Regions from separate parts of the Mesorhizobium sp. M0676 genome, predicted to be linked through region 3. Evidence: predicted binding sites of a transcription regulator. Region 3 holds the regulator's gene; each other region holds the start of a gene.

Region 1 (4,750 bases), on a different contig from region 3:
GACGACCATCGGCTTCGACGGCATCATCACCGCCGCCCATGACATCGTCGAGGGCAAAATCAGGGGCCGCGTGGTTGTCGATATGTGAGGCTCCCGAAGCATGATCCCGAAAGGGAATCAGGTTTCGGAAAAGATCAGGCGATGCGGAAAACCGCCAAAAATGCATGACCGCTAAAATTCGAACGATCCGCCGCGCTTTTCCATAATCTCTATCTGGCAAGGAGTTCCGCATGATCGCGGAGTCCGCCAGGAAAGAGAAGAGCCGCGCCGAAAGCATCGACGGGCCGAACCCGGCGACGCCCAAGCGGCAGCATGTTGCCGCGCCGCCGCTGGCGCCGGATTTGCCGCGCCCCACGTCCGAGGGCCTGCCGTTCCTGACGGTGGTCGCCAGTGTCGTGCTGGCGGGCCTCTCCCACCTCACCGGTGCGCCGATCTTCATCACCCTCGGCCTGCTGGCGACAGGCCTTGCCGGCGTCGCCATGCACCTGCGCAACCGCCGCACCGTCCACCGCGCGACGGCCTTGCTCGACGAAACCGCAGCGCGCAGCCGCGCCGAAATCGAGACGCTGGCCGACCGTATGTGGGAGATGCAGGAGAGCGAGGAGCGTTTTCGCGGGCTGATCGATGCGCTCGGCGATCTCGTCGTCCACCGCGACCGCGATGGCCACATCGTCTACGCCAACAAGGTTTTCGCCAGCCTCGTCGGAACCGACCAACGCGACCTTGCCGGCAGGACCCTCGCCGAACACGGCATTGATGTCGGCATCGTCCCCGACGCCGCCTTTTCCGATCATGAATGCCTGAGTTCCACCGACGTCTCCATACGCACCCCGAACGGTCCGCGCTGGTTCTCATGGATCGAACTGTCGGTACGCGACAAGGATAGCGGCGCCGTCTCGCACCGGGCGATTGCCCGCGACATCACCGCGCGCAAACGCGCCGAATCCTCGCTGATCACCGCGCGCGAGCGCGCCGAATATGCCAGCCAGGCCAAGTCGCGCTTCCTCGCCACCGTCAGCCATGAGATCCGCACGCCGATGAACGGCATCATGGGCATGGCCAAGCTTCTGGCTGACACCAATCTGTCGCCCGAGCAGCGCACCTATGTCGGCGCTGTCTCGACCTCGGCCAGCGCCCTTTTGGCGCTCATCGAGGATTTGCTCGACTATTCCAAGATAGAGGCCGGCCGTTTCGACCCGGAGCCGCAGCCGACATCGCTGCGCGAAATCGCCGACAACATCGTCGAACTGATGGCAGCGAAAGCCTTCGCCAAGAACATCGGCCTCGGCTGTCATGTCGAGCCCGACGTGCCGCAGATGATCATGGCCGATCCCGGCAGGGTCAGGCAGGTGCTGCTCAACCTGATCGGCAATGCGATCAAGTTCACCGACACCGGCGGCGTGCTGGTCTCGATTGCGCGCGCCCGCACCGATACCAGCGACCGCATCTGCTTCACCGTTACCGACACCGGCCCCGGCCTGCACGAAGACGACATGGAGCGCATCTTCGAGGAATTCGAACAGTCCGACGGCACCTCGACCCGCACCCATGGCGGCGCCGGCCTCGGTCTGGCCATATCAAGGCGCCTGGTCGCCGCCATGGGCGGTGCCATTTCGGTGTCGAGCCGGCTTGGCGAGGGATCGGAATTCGTCTTCGAGATCCCGGCCGCAGGAGCAACCGAAGCACCGCAGAACCGGCAGAACATCCTGGCCGGCCGGCGCGCCGTGATCGTGTCGAAGAACGCCGTCGAGGCCGACGCCATCGCCCGCACCATCCGCGCCCATGGCGGCGCCGTCGACGTCGCCGCAACCGCTTCCCAGGCGACGCCCTTCGCCGAACATTGCGATGTGCTGTTGATCGACGCGGCCCTGGAGGACGGCGACGGCAGACTGCTCAAGCGCCTGCGCCAGAGTGGCTTTGCCGATTGCGAGGCGATCACGCTGATCGCGCCGACCGACCGCGGCATGCTTGGCGAATTCCGCACCAACGGCTACGCCACCTTCCTGGCAAGGCCGGTGCGCGGCGAAACGCTGCTGCGCGTGCTGTTGACCAATCACGCCCCTGCCTTGCCCCAGCCCAAGCCGGAAAAGAGCGGCGTGTCCGCCCTTCGTGTCCATGGCGGGCGCCGGCAAGGCTTGTCGGTGCTGATCGCCGAAGACAACGACATCAACGCCATGCTTGCCCGCGCCACGCTTTTGAAGGCGGGACATCGCGTGAAAGTGGTCGGCAATGGCAAGGCCGCGGTCGAGGCGGTGACCGAAGCCGGGCTGAAAAACCGCTTCGATGTGGTGCTGATGGATCTGCACATGCCGGTCATGGACGGGCTGGACGCGATCGCCGCCATCCGCCGCCACGAGGAGGAAATGGCTGTGCCGCCGGTTCCGATCATGGTGCTTTCGGCCGACAGCCAGGAAAAGACCCGCCACACCGTGCTCGCCCATGGCGCCAGCGGCTTTGTCACCAAGCCGCTCGATCCCGACGCGCTGGTCCATGCCGTCGAGGGCCAGGTGGCCGCCTGAATTCATGTCGCTCGAAAATGGCCCCGGTTTTGAGAAGACGACATGCACAAAACAAAGACTTGAAGCGCGTCGCGTGAATCGTCCCAGCGCGACGCGCTTCAAGGTGACGCTGGCGCAATCCTCGCGTCACGTAGGTAGCCGAATGAGGGTTTTCGCCAGCCGACGAAGTATTGCCCGTCGCGCCGTATCACGGTACTGTCACAATCCTGTTGCACCTACACCGTATCCCCGTGCCAAGAGGGATGGCTCGAAGGAGAATCACTCGTGCATACAGTTATGCCGGAATGTGACACTCGGCCCAGCGCAGGCGGCGCTTTGCTCGCCGCGCGGAACGCCGATGCCGTCGCAACAGGCGCACCGCTGGGCCGTATCGGCAATCTCGAAGTGCGGCTTGCCCGCAATGAGGCCGAGATCGCCGCCGCGCAGGAAGTGCGCTACCGGGTGTTTTATGACGAGCTTGGCGCCAGGAAGGACCTGTTCCAGGCGCAGGACCGGCGCGACGCCGACCGCTTCGACCCGCTGTGCGACCATCTCCTGGTGCTTGACACCTCGATCTCCGGCCCCGAGCATCGCCGCATCGTCGGCACTTACCGCCTGCTGCGGCAAGAGATTGCGGCGACCGCCGGCGGCTTCTATTCCGAAGGCGAGTTCGAACTGACCAAGCTGATCGCCCGCCATCCCGGCCAGCGCTTCCTTGAGCTCGGCCGCTCCTGCGTGCTGCCGGAATACCGCTCGAAGCGCACCATTGAGGCGCTGTGGCAAGGCATCTGGGCCTACATCAACCACTATGAGATCGGCGTGATGACCGGTTGTGCCTCGTTCCCTGGCACGGTGCCGGCTGCGCATGCCGAGGCGCTCACCTACCTTGCCCATCACTGCCGGACCAACTCCGCCTGGGATGTGCGGGCGGTCTCCGGCCGCTATTGCTCGATGGATCTGATGCCGATCGAGGCGGTCAACGCCAAGGCGGCGATCGCGGCCATGCCGCCGCTGGTCAAGGGCTATCTGCGCGTCGGCGCCCGCATCGGCGACGGCTGCGTCATCGACCGTGAGTTCTCCACCGTCGATGTGTTCGTGGTGATGCCGGTCCAGGAAATCGGCGCCCGCTACGTCAACTATTATGGCGGGGAAGCGCAGCGCTTTGCGGCGTGAGGCAGTAGGCAGTAGGCAGTAGTGAAGGCTGCCGCGAATTGCTGACTACCGACTATTCCCTATTCCCTAATCCCTCTCCCTACGGAATATCCTCCGGTCGCCGTCCCGGGCGGCTCTTGTAGGACGGAAAGGTCCAGCCGAATTTCAGCGCGCCGCCGCGCACCAGGAAAGCCGCGACGAAGCCGGCGATATCCGAGGCGAGCGGCGGCAGGCCGGCAAGATCGCCAAGTGTGTAGAGGCCGGCGCCCGCGAGTGCGGCGGTGACGTAGATTTCGGGCCTGAGCAGCACCGATGGCTCGCCGGCCAGCAGATCGCGCAGGATGCCGCCAAATGTGGCGGTCAACACGCCCATAACAACGGAGACGACCGGCGAGCCGGTGATGGCCAGCCCCTTGGCCGCGCCCATTACGGAAAAGGCCGCCAATCCGATGGCGTCGAGCCAGAGCAGCCATTTCCAGCGGGATTCGACGCGGTGGGCGATGAAGAAGACCAGCACCGCAACCGCCGCGCAAACCAGCACATAGCCGGAGTTGGCGACCCAAAAGACGGGCAGGTTGAGGATGACGTCGCGAAGCGTGCCGCCGCCAATGCCGGTGACGCTGGCCAGAAACAGGAAGCCGATAATGTCGAGCTGCTTGCGCGAAGCCGCCAACGCCCCGGTCGCGGCAAAGACGGCGACGCCGGCATAGTCGAGGAGGTCGATGGGTGTCAGGGACATGAGGTAGTAGGGATTGGGAATTAGGGAAAGTATGAATAACACGAAGCCGCGCGATTGATACGCCTGCCCCTATTCCCTATTCCCTATTCCCTATTCCCTATTCCCTACTGCCTACCCTACTCACGCATCCTTCTCGGCCTGCTCGTTCACCGGCCCCGGCTCGACCGGCGCTTCGGTGGCCGCGATCTTGGGGCCGCCCTTGGCGACCCCGACCATGGCCGGCCGCAGCACGCGCTCGCCGATCGAATAGCCCGGCTGCACGACCTGGACGACGGTGTTGGCCGGCACATCGGGATTGGGCACTTCGAACATCGCCTGGTGGAAATTCGGGTCGAACTTCTCACCTTCCGGTTCGAGCTTC
Region 2 (4,750 bases), on a different contig from region 3:
GCCGAGCAAGGCATGCCGCTGTCCTATCACCATCACATGGCGGCAGTGGTCGAGACTGAGCCGGAGCTCGATGCCTTCATGCGCCATTCCGGCGAAGGCATTCCGTTGCTGCTCGATGCAGGGCATCTCGCCTTTGCCGGCGGCGACGTGCTGCGCGCCATCGACAACCACCACAAGCGGATCAGCCATGTCCATGTGAAGGATGTGCGCATGGGCGTGATCGACGGGCTCGACCGCACGAAACAGTCCTTTCTCGACGCCGTGGCGCTCGGTGCCTTCACGGTGCCTGGCGACGGTTCGCTCGATTTCGGCGCCATCGTGCAGCGCTTCGCCGACCATGGCTATGAAGGCTGGTTCGTCGTCGAGGCCGAGCAGGACCCGAAGAAGAACCCGCCGCTCAAGATGGCGCAGGTCGGCCACAAGGAATTGATGCGGGTGATGACGGCGGCCGGCTACACGGTGGAAACGCAAGGCTTTCCTAATGCCTGAGGCGATCCGATGAAGGATTACGAGCACCCGTTCTTCCGGCCGCTGTGGCGGCGCGTTGCCGTCGTCGCCTTCTGCGTGATCTGGGCCGGAATAGAATTCGCCTCCGGCACCCCGTTCTGGGGCATCATTGCGCTCGGCTTTGCCGCCTACGCCGTCTGGCAGTTCTTCTATCTTTACAAGCCGGTGGAGGAGAGCAAGGCTGCGCCTGATCGACCGAAGACCGGCGAAGCGAAGGCGGACGCCGAACCGAAGGAATGAAGCGGCCGTGGCTCGGAAGGGCTTGCGGGTCGGACACTGGACACCTGGCGTATCGCCTACGTCGGTGATTGGCCGGAACGTCCCTCGCTTCGTCATCCTAGGGTCTTCGCGACGGAGCTTCGCTCCTGCTTCGCCCTAGGATGACGAAGTTGAGAGGCCGACCTCGAAGACTTGCGATAGGAGAGACAAAACATGTCGAAACTGCTCGTCAAAGCCGACAAGGGCCATGGCCGCGTCGCCCAAGTCACGCCCAACAGCGCCGGATGGACCTATGTCGGCTTCGACCTGCACCGCCTGAAGCCGGGCGAGACCGCATCCGGCAAGACGCAGGATCGCGAAGTCTGCCTGGTGTTCGTCACCGGCAAGGGCACGGCAAGGGCCGGCGGCCAGGAACTCGGCCTGCTCGGCGAGCGCATGTCGCCCTTCGAGGGCAAGCCGTGGTCGGTCTATATTCCGGAGGGTTCGGACTGGTCGGTCACCGCCGACACCGATCTCGAACTCGCGGTCTGCTCGGCGCCGGGCCTGGGCGGCGGCTTGCCCGTTCGCGTCATCGCACCCGACGACCTCGGCCAGGAGACTCGGGGCAAAGGCACCAACACGCGCTACGTCACCAACATATTGCCCGAGGGCAAGCCCGCCGACTCGCTGCTGGTGGTCGAGGTCATCACGCCCGGTGGCCACACATCGAGCTACCCGCCGCACAAGCACGATCAGGACAATCTGCCGGCCGAATCCTATCTTGAGGAAACCTATTACCACCGCCTCAACCCGCCGCAGGGCTTTGCCTTCCAGCGGGTCTACACCGACGCCGACAAGTCGGGCGCCCGCGAACTGGACGAGGCGATGGCGATCGAGGACGGCGATGTCGTGCTGGTGCCCAAGGGCTATCATCCGTGCGCGGCCTGTCACGGCTACGACCTCTATTACCTTAACGTCATGGCCGGGCCGAAGCGGACGTGGAAGTTCCACAACGCGCCCGAGCACGAATGGCTCATGAAGGCCTGATCGGCCTTCGCTTGCGCCGGAAGCTGTTGGTCCAGCAGCGAAAAATCGTCGGCTAACGATCCATGGGGTCGATTTGCCTTCGAAAACCCGCATAAGCTTCGTCAATCCGTCATGGAAATCACCTATGGCAGCGGGCTGACGAGGATTTTTTTCGATGCGCTACGCCATCTATTTCACCCCGAGGCAGGACGAACCGCTGGCGCGGCTCGCCGCCAACTGGCTGGGCCGCGACCCCTTTGGCGCCGCCACCAGGCCGGTCGAGGCGGTGGGCGAGCTGTCGGCGGCCGAAGTCGCCTTTCACACCGCATCGGCGCGGCGCTACGGCTTTCATGCGACGCTGAAAGCGCCCTTCCGGTTGGCCGCCAACGAAACCGAAAGCTCGCTGCGCGCGGCGCTGGACGCCTTTGCCGAAGCAACGCCGACGGTCACCATCCCGCGCCTGGTCGTCAGCCAGATCGATGGTTTCTTCGCTTTGGTGCCGGAAGGCCCGCTGCCGCCGCTCAACCGTTTCGCCGACGATGTCGTGCTTAGCTTCGACCGTTTTCGCGCGCCGCTCACCGAGGCCGAGATCGAGCGCCGCAGCCCGGATTCGCTGAAACCCGCCGAGTTCCGCAATCTCTGTCAGTGGGGCTACCCCTACGTGTTCGAGACCTTTCGCTTCCACATGACACTGTCCGGCCGGGCCGGGCCGCAGGAAAGCCAACGTCTGCGCGCGGCAATTGACAGCCTGTTCGGCGATGTGCTGCAGCAGCCGGTGCTGGTGGATGCGCTGACGCTGTTCCTCGAAACCGAACCGGGCGCTCCGTTCATGGTGCTTTCGCATCATGCGCTCGGCCGCCGCGCTGCCCGAAAAACCGCCTGACCGCAATTCGTCCGAGTAACCAGGGACTGCCTGAATGACCGCCGAAACTGTTCTCCACAACGCCCGCATCGTGCTTGCCGACGAGATCGTCGAAGGGTCGCTCGTGCTGCGCGACGGTTTTATTTCCGGCATCGACGCCGGCACCGCCCACACCGGCGGGAACATGGGCGGCGAGGACATGGGCGGCGACTACATCATTCCCGGCCTGGTCGAGCTGCACACTGACCATCTTGAAGGCCACTATGCGCCGCGCCCGAAAGTGCGCTGGAACCCGATCGCCGCCGTCCTTGCCCATGACGCGCAGGTGGCCACCGCCGGCATCACCACCGTCCTCGACGCTTTGCGTGTCGGCATGGACGAGGACGCGGATATTACCTCCGACGACATCCGCAAGCTCGCCGGCGCGATCGAGGACAGCGTCGCGAAAGACCGGTTGCGGGCCGACCATTTCCTGCACCTGCGCTGTGAGGTCTCGGCGCCGGATTGCTTGCGGGCTTTCGCCAATTTCGATGGCGACGGGCGGGTCAAACTGGCCTCGCTGATGGACCATGCGCCGGGACAGCGCCAGTTCGTCAATCTCGAGACCTACGCCCATTACTATCAGCGCAAGCTGAAATTGACCGACCGCGACTTCCAATTGTTCTGCGAAAAGCGGATGTCGGAATCGGCGAAGAATTCGGGACCGAACCGGGTGGCGATATCAGCCGCCTGCAACGAGCGGGGCATTGTGCTGGCGAGCCATGACGACGCCACATCAGGCCATGTCGACGAGGCGATCGAACAAGGCGTGCGCGTCGCGGAATTCCCGACCACGCTGGAAGCCGCCAAGGCCTCGAAAGATGCCGGGCTCGGCGTGCTGATGGGCGCGCCCAACGTCATGCGCGGCTCCTCGCATTCGGGCAATGTCTCGGCCCGCACGCTGGCCGGCGACGGCCTGCTCGACATATTGTCGTCCGACTACATTCCCTTCAGCCTGATCCAGTCGGCCTTCTTCCTCGGCGACGTCGTCGAGGGCATTTCCCTGCCGCAGGCGGTTGCGATGGTGTCGAAGAATCCGGCCGAGGCGATCGGCCTCAACGACCGCGGCGTCATCGAACAGGGCCGCCGCGCCGATCTGGTGCGTGTGCGCGTCGACGACCATGTGCCGGTCGTGCGCACTGTCTGGCGCCAAGGGCGCCGGGTCGCCTGATGGTCTCGGCGTCGATCGAGCGCGAACTCAGCAGCGAGGCCTTTCCGCTCCGCAACGGCGTGTTTGTCGCCGTCGTCGGCCCGAGCGGCGCCGGCAAGGATACGGTAATCGGCTATGCCCGCACCTTGTTTGCCGACGAGACGAGGCTGGAGTTCGTCCGCCGGGTCATCACCAGGCCGAGCGACGCCGCAAGCGAGGATCACGACACGCTGGCCGACGCCGCCTTTGCCGAGGCCCAGGCCGACGGCGCTTTCGCCATTTCCTGGGAGGCGCACGGCCTGCGCTATGGCATCCCGGCCGACGTCGACTGGTCGATAGCCAATGGCCATGTCGCCGTGGCCAATGTCTCGCGCGCAGTCATCCCGGTGCTGCGGGAGCGCTATGCCAATCTGGCTGTCGTCGAGATCACCGCTTCGCCGGAAACCCTCGCCGAGCGTCTCGCCCAGCGCGGCCGCGAATCGCGCGGCGAAGTGCTGGCTCGGCTCGCCCGCAGCGCCAATGTCGCTTTGTCCGGACCCGGTGTCACCTCCATCGACAACGGCGGCCAGCGCGAAGCCGCCGGAGAACGCTTCGCCGAGGTACTGCGCAAGGCGATGGCCTTCTCGGATATCTCCGGCGTGATGTAGCGCTACTCGGCCGCGACAGTCTTGCGGCTGGCATCGAGCATCAGCCGCCTTGCGCGGAACACGCCCCATTGCTGGTCGACCAGCACGCCGATCAGGATCACGCCGCCCATCACCGCGAAGTTGAGCGAGGACGGGATGCCGAGCAGATTGACCAGGTTCTGCAACTCCTGCAGCAGCACGGTGCCCAGGATGACGCCAACCAGCGAGCCTTCGCCGCCGCGCAGCGAGAAGCCGCCGAGCACGGCGGCGGCAATGGCGTAGAGTTCGTAGAACTGGCCGTGGCTGGCCGGCGAGATCGAGCGCGTGTACATGGCGAAATAG
Region 3 (4,750 bases):
CATCACCGCGATCGTGCTCCGGCGCCGGTTCGAGCGGCGCTGGTAGAAAAAAGGCAATTTGGTATGAACATCATGACCGAACAGTCCCTTGAGAATGCAGTGGGCGACAAAATGAACGCCAAGTCGAACGAAGTCATCAAGATGCGCGGCGACAAGGTCGGCGTCTTCTACGGCGAGAAGCAGGCGTTGTTCGACGTCAATCTCGACGTCCGCCAGAACCAGGTGACGGCGCTGATCGGCCCGTCCGGCTGCGGCAAGTCGACCTTCCTGCGCTGCCTCAACCGCATGAACGACACCATCGATTCGGCGCGGGTGACCGGCAAGATCACGCTCGATGAAGACGACATCTACGACAAGAACATCGATGTCGTCGAACTGCGCGCCCGCGTCGGCATGGTGTTCCAGAAACCCAACCCGTTCCCGAAGTCGATCTACGAGAACGTCGCCTACGGCCCGCGCATCCATGGGCTGGCCAAGCGCAAGTCCGACATGGACCAGATCGTCGAGCAGAGCCTGAAGAAGGCTGCGATCTGGAACGAGGTCAAGGACCGCCTGCAGGAGCCCGGCACCGGCCTGTCCGGCGGCCAGCAGCAGCGCCTGTGCATCGCGCGCGCCATCGCCGTGTCGCCGGAAGTGATCCTGATGGATGAGCCCTGCTCGGCGCTTGATCCGATCGCCACCGCCCGTGTCGAGGAGCTGATAGACGAGCTGCGCCAGAACTACACGATCGTCATCGTCACCCACTCGATGCAGCAGGCGGCGCGCGTGTCGCAGCGCACGGCGATGTTCCATCTCGGCTATCTCGTCGAGGAGGGCGCAACCGACAAGATGTTCACCAACCCCGACGACAAGCGCACCCAGGATTACATTACCGGCCGCTTCGGCTGAACCTTCCGGCGGGTGAATTTCAGGCACGAGGACCAAGATCATGGGTGAACATACCGTCGCCTCCTTCGATGAAGAGCTCGGGCAGATCAGCAAGCTGATCCGCGACATGGGCGATCTGGCAGGCTCGATGCTCAGCGGCTCGACCAGGGCGCTGCTCAATTCGGACAATGCGCTGGCACAGCGTGTCGTTTCCGACGACGCCATCATGGATGCGCGCCAGCGCGAACTGGACGACCGCGCCATCACGCTGATCGCCAAGCGCCAGCCGATGGCCAACGATCTGCGCGCCGTGGTCGGCTCGATCCGCATGGCCGGCGACCTCGAGCGCATCGGCGATCTCGCCAAGAACATCGCCAAGCGCGTCGGCACCGTGGGCCTCAGTGTCACGCCGCGCGACCTGTCGCACTCCATCGACGCCATGGCGCAGCTGGTGCTGATCCAGGTGCAAGGCGTCGTCGAGGAATATGCCGCCACCGATGCGGCAGCGCTTGCAAAACTCAGGAATGACGACGAGCGCATCGACGTCAAATACACGTCCGTGTTTCGTGAGCTCTTGACCTACATGATGGAAGACCCTCGCAACATCACCGCCTGCACGCATCTCTTGTTCTGCGCCAAGAATCTTGAGCGCATCGGCGATCATGTCACCAACATCGCCGAAAATGCGTATTATGTGCTGACCGGCCAGCAACTGCCCGCCAATCGTCCGAAGCAGGACGAGACGGCGATGGCCATGCCGGCCTGATGAGGGTGAACTGCCGATGATCGCGCCACGCATCATGGTCGTGGAGGACGAGGAACCGCTAGGCGTGCTCCTCCGCTACAACCTCGAATCCGAAGGCTATCACGTCGAGGTGGTGACACGCGGCGACGAGGCCGAGATCCGCCTGCAGGAAAACGTGCCCGATCTCCTGGTGCTCGACTGGATGGTGCCCGCTGTTTCCGGCATCGAGCTCTGCCGGCGGCTTAGAGTGCGGCCCGAAACCGAGCGGCTGCCGATCATCATGCTGACCGCGCGCGGTGAGGAAAGCGATCGCGTGCGCGGCCTGTCCACCGGCGCCGACGACTATCTGGTCAAGCCATTCTCGACGCCGGAGTTCATGGCGCGAGTGAAGGCGCTGCTGCGCCGGGCCAAGCCGGAAGTGCTGTCCAGCGTGCTCAAGGTCGGCGACATCGTGCTCGACCGCGAGTCGCACCGTGTCTACCGCAAGAAGAGCGAGATCAGGCTCGGACCGACCGAGTTCCGGCTGCTCGAATTCATGATGCGCCATCCCGGCCGCGTGTTCTCGCGCAGCCAACTGCTCGACAATGTCTGGGGCGAGACGATCTATATCGACGAGCGAACCGTTGACGTCCATGTCGGGCGCTTACGCAAAGCGGTCAACAACGGCCGCATGCCGGATGTCATCCGTACCATTCGCGGCGCTGGCTACGCGATCAGGGAAGACTAGGATGCTGCGCGTCGCGCCGTTGCCGGCCATTCAGGCGACATGCTTGCCGGATTTGGCCTGAATGCCCGGCGCGAAAATCTCCTGATCGACGAAGCCGAGCGCGCGCATGGCACAGCCTTCGCGGATCAGCGGCAGCTCGTTGGGCTCGGTGTCGAAGGAGATCGATTTCGAGTGCTGGCCGCCGGCGGTCTGGGCGATCGCTTCGCGCAATGCCGGTTCGATCAAGTCGAAGGCGGCGGCGCTGACGCCGACCATGGCGACGGGTGCCGGATCGATCAGTGCAAACAGGCTGCCGAGGCCGAAGCCGAGCGCCTCGCCGGCCCTGCGATAGGCTTCGCGCTCCGGGCCATCGGTTTCGCGGGCGCGCGCGGCGAGTGCGCGCATATCAGCGTCGCCGACATCGACCGGCTCGGCATCTTCGCTCATCATTTTGGCGCTGCGCCAGATGGCGTAGTTTCCGGCATAGGCCTCGACGCAGCCGCGCCGCCCGCAGCGGCAGAGCGCGCCGCCCGGACGGTGGATCATGTGGCCGAACTCGCCGCCCGAGGAATGGGTGCCGGTGAACAGTTCGCCTTTCAGCACCAGTCCCATGCCGATGCCGTGCGACAAGAGGATGGCGATAAAATTGTCGCGGTAGCGCTCGGGCTGGCGCCATTGCAGCGCCACCGCCATCATGTTGCAGTCGTTCTCCATGGTGGCCGGAATGCCGAATTCCGCTTCCAACATGTCGGCGAAGGCAATGTCGGTCAGTGGCGTGATTGGCGACCACAGCATGGCGCGCGCCTGCGAATCGGTGATGCCCTGGATGCCCATGGCAATGCGGGCGATGCTCTGGACATCGAGGTCGGGATCCTCAAGCCGCCGCCGGACGATTGCTACGCATTCGCCAATCAGCTCGTCGCGCGGCTTGGTCAGCGTGTCCAGCCGGCGCTGTTCCTCGGCGACGACGTGGCCGGCATAGTCGATGACGGTGACGGACAGGAAATTGAGCGACAGCACGACGGTCATCACCGCCGCCGCTTCCGGGTTGAGGCCAAGGCCGACCTGCGGCCGGCCGCGTTTCAGTGCGCCTGTCTCGCCAGGTTTGCCTTCAATCAGGATGCCTTCTTCAATCAGATCAGACGAGATTGCCGATATGGTCGAGTGGCTGAGGCCGGTGGTCGCCGCAATCTCGGTCCGCGACGGCTGGCCGGCCCGGCGCACGGCCGAAATCACCATGGCACGGTTGCGACGGCGCAGATCGTCGTGGCGGATTCCAACCGACATTTGTTTCCTCCCGGCCTCCTCGCGCCTCATGATAGTGAAGGCGTTCGACGGCACCAGCCAAATATTGGCAGACGCCGGCAGCCCTGTCATTGTTTATTGCGGACCTCGAAAAAAATCGGCAAGGGCCATCAGAATCCATCAGAATCGATGTTGACAGCGCCTTATCATTGAACCAGTATTTTTTCGAGGCTCGAAAAATAGGGCCTCTGTGTGCCGGCCCTCGGGCCAGTTTTGTCGCGCCGCACGCGGCGCAGGGAGGATTATGATGAACAGATTTGCAGCCGCCATGCTGGCGGGTGTCGCCATGTCGCTGGCGCTGATGTCGGTCGCGCAGGCGAAGGACAAGGTCATCGGCGTGTCGTGGTCGAACTTCCAGGAAGAGCGCTGGAAGACCGACGAGGCTGCGATGAAAACGGCGATCGAGGCTGCCGGCGACAAGTACATTTCCGCCGACGCGCAGTCCAATCCCGGCAAGCAGCTGACCGACGTCGAAAGCCTGATCTCGCAGGGCGCCAACTCTCTGATCATCCTGGCGCAGGACGCCTCGGCCATCGGCCCGGCGGTGCAGAAGGCGCTGGACGAAGGCATTCCGGTCGTCGGCTATGACCGCCTGATCGAGAACAAGGACGTCTTTTACCTGACCTTCGACAACAAGGAAGTCGGCCGCATGCAGGCCCGCGAAGTGTTCAAGGCGAAGCCCGAAGGCAACTATGTCTTCATTAAGGGCTCTGGCTCGGATCCGAATGCCGATTTCCTGTTCTCGGGCTCGATGGAAGTGCTCAAGGAAGCCATCGACTCGGGCAAGATCAAGAATGTCGGCGAGGCCTATACCGATGGCTGGCTGCCGGCCAACGCCCAGACGAACATGGAACAGTTCCTGACCGCCAACGACAACAAAGTCGATGCCGTGGTTGCGGCGAATGACGGCACCGCCGGCGGCGTTGTCGCCGCGCTGACGGCGCAGGGCCTCGCCGGAACGGTTCCGGTCTCGGGCCAGGATGGCGACCATGCCGCTCTGAACCGCATCGCACTCGGCACGCAGACGGTGTCGGTGTGGAAGGACGCGCGCGAACTCGGCAAGAACGCCGCCGAGATCGCCTCGCAGCTCGCCGATGGCAAGAAGACGGGCGACATTGCCGGCGCCA
Region 4 (4,750 bases), on a different contig from region 3:
GCTGTCGGCGGCCTCACTGCCGACGAAGACGGCTGAATCGGCTTTACGAATGTAGAGATTGCCTTCGGCGAGGGCTGCAAGCGGCCGTTCAACCAGCGGATCGCCGGTGGCGGCAAGTTCGCGCACAACAGCCTCAGTGGCGGCAAAGCCCGTGCCCGCGGCGAATTTGGCGACGATGGCGCGCAGATCGGCTTCGGCTGCGTTCGACGGCAATAGGCTTGCCACCAGGAACACCAGCATGAGGCCGAGAGTGCGCAACAGGATCATCCGTTCAGATACTCTTCTGTGGGGAAATTCCGCGTCCGGGCGGGCTGAAGCGCCCGGACGCTTGGCGGTACCGATCGTGGACGCGTCCACGATCGGTCAGTCCCGGGAGGGATCAGTTCGTGCCCTTGCCGCCGCATTTGCCGGTGGCAACGTTGAAGTTGCCGCAGGACAGAGGCGCGCGCCAATCCGAAATCAGGTCCTTGGAATCGGGCAGATAGTCGGACCATTCGTCGCCCATCACGAGGCCGGGCGTCTGCGACACGGTCTCGAACTGGCCGTCGGCCTGGATCTCGCCGATCAGCACCGGCTTGGTGATGTGATGGTTCGGCATCATGGTCGAATAGCCGCCGGTGAGGTTCGGCACGGACACGCCGACCATGGCGTCGATGACCTTGTCGGGATCGGTGGTGCCAGCCTTTTCGACCGCCTTCACCCACATGTTGAAGCCGATATAGTGAGCTTCCATCGGGTCGTTGGTGGTGCGCTTGTCATTCTTGATGAACTTGTGCCAGTCGGCGATGAACTTCTTGTTTTCGGGTGTGTCGACGCTCTCGAAATAGTTCCAGGCAGCGAGATGGCCGACCAGCGGCGCGGTATCGAGACCGGCCAGTTCTTCCTCACCGACCGAAAAGGCCATGACCGGGATGTCCTCGGCCTTGATGCCCTGGTTGCCGAGTTCCTTGTAGAACGGAACGTTGGCGTCGCCATTGACGGTCGAGACGACGGCGGTCTTCTTGCCGGCCGAGCCGAATTTCTTGATTGCGGAGACTTCGGTCTGCCAGTCGGAGAAGCCGAACGGCGTGTAGTTGACCATGATGTCTTCGGCGGCGACGCCCTTGGCCTTCAGATAGGCCTCGAGGATTTTGTTGGTGGTTCGGGGATAGACGTAGTCGGTGCCTTCCAGCACCCAGCGCTTCACCGAGCCACCGTCCTCGCTCATGAGATAATCGACGGCAGGAATCGCCTGCTGGTTCGGGGCGGCGCCGGTGTAGAACACGTTGCGCTCGCTTTCCTCGCCCTCATACTGGACGGGGTAGAACAGGATGTTGTCGAGTTCCGAGAACACCGGCAACACCGATTTGCGCGACACCGAGGTCCAGCAGCCGAACACGGCGGCGACCTTGTCCTTCGAGATCAGCTCGCGCGCCTTTTCGGCAAAGAGCGGCCAGTTGGAGGCCGGATCGACAACGACCGCCTCGAGCTTCTTGCCGAGCAGACCGCCCTTGGCATTCTGCTCTTCGATGAGCATCAGCATGGCGTCTTTCAGCGTCGTCTCCGAAATCGCCATGGTCCCCGATAGCGAATGCAGAATGCCGACCTTGATCGTGTCTTCGGCGGCCTTGGCCGGAGACGACATCGACAGGCCGGCGGCGATCACGCCCGCCGAAAACATTTTTGTTATTGTGGAGAAATTACCCCTCATACCGAAGACTCCCAAGCTGTTTGATTGCACCGCGACAATGCAAAGCAACTGCCGTGCCAAACGCGAAGGCGCCGCTCACAAAGATGGAATAGCCGAGCGTTATCAGCCGGTTGGTATATTAGCCTGGAGAAACAACAAAGGCAGCCGGTAAAAATTGATTGAGGCAAATTTGCGCAGCGCACACGACCTTTGCCTAATTTTCGCCCAATTGAGACAAATGCCTAGTTTTTGATCTCCGGCCGTGGGTTCCGGGCGAACGATGTTGCGGCACCGCGCAAAAATAGGGCAAGCTCGCACTTCAAAAGAGAGACGTCATGACATCTCGCATCTCACGCATTTCCTGCATCCTGCTGCTGATGGCAACGAGCGGCGCCGCGCGCGCCGATTTCAGCGAGGGCAAACTTCCTGACGGCACCTATCATTGCGAGGTCTATTTGCTCGGCGCCTTCCTCAACCTCGGCGACATCACTATCAAGGGCAATGTCTATACCGGCCCGGTGACGTTCGGAACGGCGCTGCAAGGCTACAACTATCAGATGAATGCCAATGGCGAGATCACCTGGCTCGGGCCGCTGGGCGGCTATACCACCGGTGGCAACTCCGTCTCCATGACACAGGCAACACTGGACGGCGAGACCGCCCCGTCATTCGACATCATTCTGAAGCAGCCCGACGGCGCCTTCACCGCCTCGACCTGCACCAAGGGCTGAGCGATGCGTAGTGCCGCGCCCAGTTGCGGCAAAACCTTCCTCTTATGTCATGTGAATGTTGCCTAAGCAGACTAGGGGCAACGGTGCGCTGTAACATCCACCCTGAGAGGCAGACACCATGGCCAATACACCGTCTTCATCCTCCCCCGTCATCCGCGAAATCATTGCCGAGCGCGTCTCGCGCCGGTCTCTTTTGAAAGGCAGCCTCGCCTCCGGCGCGCTGATTGCCGGCGGCAGCTTTGTCGGCTCCTTGTTTGCCGGCGAAACGCATGCCGCCGCAGCGCAGTCGACGCTCGGCTTTCCCGAGCCGAAGCGGGTCTACGACAAGACCCATGCCGCCGCCGAAGGCTATGAGACGACCATCGTCGCGCGCTGGGGCGATCCGCTTGCAGCTGGCCTCGCCGAATTCGACGGCAACAAGGTCGCGGCGGAGGAACAGGAAAAGCGCTTCGGCTACAATTGCGACTACATCGCCTTCATGCCGCTGCCGAAGGGCACGGTGAATTCTGATCATGGCCTGCTCTGCGTCAACAACGAATACATCTCGCCCAATGTGATGTTTCCGGGGATGACCGAGGGCGATGCCGGCAAGACGATGACCAGGGAACAGGTCGATCTCGGCATGGCCGCGATGGGCCATTCGATCGTCGAGGTGCAATTGAAGGACGGCAAGTGGGAAACCGTGGCCGACAGTCCGCTGAACCGCCGCATCACCGCCAACACCGAAATGACCGTTTCCGGACCGGTTGCCGGCCATGCGCTGATGAAGACCTCGGCCGACGCGACTGGCACCAAAGTGCTCGGCACCAGCTACAACTGCAGCGGCGGTTTCACCCCCTGGGGTACGGTGCTGACCTGCGAGGAAGGCGTGTCCGACATTTTCGGCGGCGACCCGAAAAAGGCGCCGACTGCCGACCTGCTCGACCGTTACGGCTTCGACGGCTCCGACATCTATGGCCGCGGCCGCTTCCATGACCGCTTCAACCTCGACAAGGAACCGAACGAGGCCAACCGCTTCGACTGGGTGGTCGAGATCGACCCTTACGATCCTCAGTCCAGGCCGGTGAAGCGCACGGCACTTGGCCGCATGTCGCATGAGGCCTCGACCGTGGTCCTCAACAAGGACGGCCACGTCGTCGTCTATATGGGTGACGACGACTATTTCGAATACATGTACCGCTTCGTCTCGGCCAAGGCCTATGATAGGGCCAATCCGGCCTCCGGCGCCGATCTGCTCGACGATGGCGTGCTGTCGGTCGCCCGCTTCGATGCCGATGGCTCGATGACGTGGCTGCCGCTGGTGCACGGCCAGGGCAAGCTTACCGCAGAGAACGGTTTTGCCGACCAGGCCGAGGTGCTGTTGAAGACGCGGTTTGCGGCAGATGCGCTCGGCGCCACGCCGATGGACCGGCCCGAGGACATCGAGACCAATCCGGTGACCGGCCGCGTCTATGCGGTGATGACCAAGAACAAGAAGCGCGACCAGTCGAAGGTCAATCCGGCCAACACGCGGCCGGAGAACCTGTGGGGCCATATTGTCGAACTGATCCCGCCCGGCGGCCGCGGCGCGGACGCCGACCACACGGCCGAAAACTATGCCTGGGACCTGTTCGTGCTCTGCGGCAACCCGAAAGATGCCAAGGTCGGCGCCACTTTTCATCCGGATACGTCGGACAATGGCTGGTTCGTCTGCCCCGACAACATCACCTTCGACCCGGCGGGGCGGCTGTGGGTGGCGACGGACGGCGCCAATGATTTCGACCTGCCGGACGGCGTCTATGGCGTCGACACCGAAGGTGCGGCGCGCGGCCTGCCGAAGCTGCTGTTCACCTGCCCGCACGGCGCCGAAGCGACCGGCCCGTGCTTCACGCCGGACGGCACGACTTTGTTCCTGTCGGTGCAGCACCCTGCGGAAGATGCCGAGACGCTCGACAAGGTGCAGACGCTATGGCCCGATTTCAAAGACGGCCAGTTGCCGCGACCTTCCGTCGTCGCCATCCGCCGCAGGGACGGACAGCCGGTCGGCGCATAGTGAGTCCTAGTGAAAAAGGCGGAACGCGCCATGCGCGTTCCGCGTAGCGATCCGGGAGGACGGCTCAGATCGTCTTGGCCGACATTTGCGAAGCGATGTATTCGGCCTGGCGGATAGCCAGCGACACGATCGTCAGCGTCGGATTTTCAGCCGCACCGGTGGTGAACTGGCTGCCGTCCGACACGAACAGGTTCTTGATGTCGTGCGCCTGGCCATGCTTGTTGACGACGCCGTCTTCCGCCTTTTCGCTCATCCGGTTGGTGCCGAGATTGTGGGTTGAGGGATAGGGCGGCGTCGGGAAGGAGCGCGTCGCGCCGA

The links. Region 3 encodes PhoB, which activates phosphate uptake and scavenging genes when phosphate is short. Its sites were predicted from a motif close to TGTCATNNANCTGTCAT; they were not measured.
Region 1: a site for PhoB is predicted at 2,716-2,732, ahead of olsB (l-ornithine N(alpha)-acyltransferase). Genes of this name have one in related genera too.
Region 2: a site for PhoB is predicted at 1,849-1,865, ahead of NKI35_RS11915 (DUF1045 domain-containing protein). Genes of this name have one in related genera too.
Region 4: a site for PhoB is predicted at 2,446-2,462, ahead of NKI35_RS16410 (PhoX family protein). Genes of this name have one in related genera too.

What each region holds. Positions count from the first base shown of each region.
Region 1 is NZ_JAMYPU010000001.1:288,368-293,117, reverse strand. It holds gene acuI (acrylyl-CoA reductase (NADPH)) at 1-88, shown strand, start outside; gene NKI35_RS01385 (response regulator) at 231-2,519, shown strand; gene olsB (l-ornithine N(alpha)-acyltransferase) at 2,796-3,671, shown strand; gene NKI35_RS01375 (trimeric intracellular cation channel family protein) at 3,751-4,383, opposite strand; gene grpE (nucleotide exchange factor GrpE) at 4,510-4,750, opposite strand, start outside.
Region 2 is NZ_JAMYPU010000009.1:20,981-25,730, forward strand. It holds gene iolE (myo-inosose-2 dehydratase) at 1-489, shown strand, start outside; gene NKI35_RS11905 (DUF3329 domain-containing protein) at 499-747, shown strand; gene iolB (5-deoxy-glucuronate isomerase) at 940-1,752, shown strand; gene NKI35_RS11915 (DUF1045 domain-containing protein) at 1,907-2,614, shown strand; gene NKI35_RS11920 (alpha-D-ribose 1-methylphosphonate 5-triphosphate diphosphatase) at 2,649-3,803, shown strand; gene phnN (phosphonate metabolism protein/1,5-bisphosphokinase (PRPP-forming) PhnN) at 3,800-4,429, shown strand; gene NKI35_RS11930 (ABC transporter permease) at 4,432-4,750, opposite strand, start outside.
Region 3 is NZ_JAMYPU010000015.1:88,576-93,325, forward strand. It holds gene pstA (phosphate ABC transporter permease PstA) at 1-46, shown strand, start outside; gene pstB (phosphate ABC transporter ATP-binding protein PstB) at 64-888, shown strand; gene phoU (phosphate signaling complex protein PhoU) at 929-1,633, shown strand; gene phoB (phosphate regulon transcriptional regulator PhoB) at 1,650-2,339, shown strand; gene NKI35_RS18220 (ROK family transcriptional regulator) at 2,370-3,605, opposite strand; gene xylF (D-xylose ABC transporter substrate-binding protein) at 3,871-4,750, shown strand, end outside.
Region 4 is NZ_JAMYPU010000013.1:85,112-89,861, reverse strand. It holds gene urtB (urea ABC transporter permease subunit UrtB) at 1-267, opposite strand, end outside; gene urtA (urea ABC transporter substrate-binding protein) at 380-1,690, opposite strand; gene NKI35_RS16415 (hypothetical protein) at 2,005-2,400, shown strand; gene NKI35_RS16410 (PhoX family protein) at 2,519-4,432, shown strand; gene NKI35_RS16405 (GMC family oxidoreductase) at 4,497-4,750, opposite strand, start outside.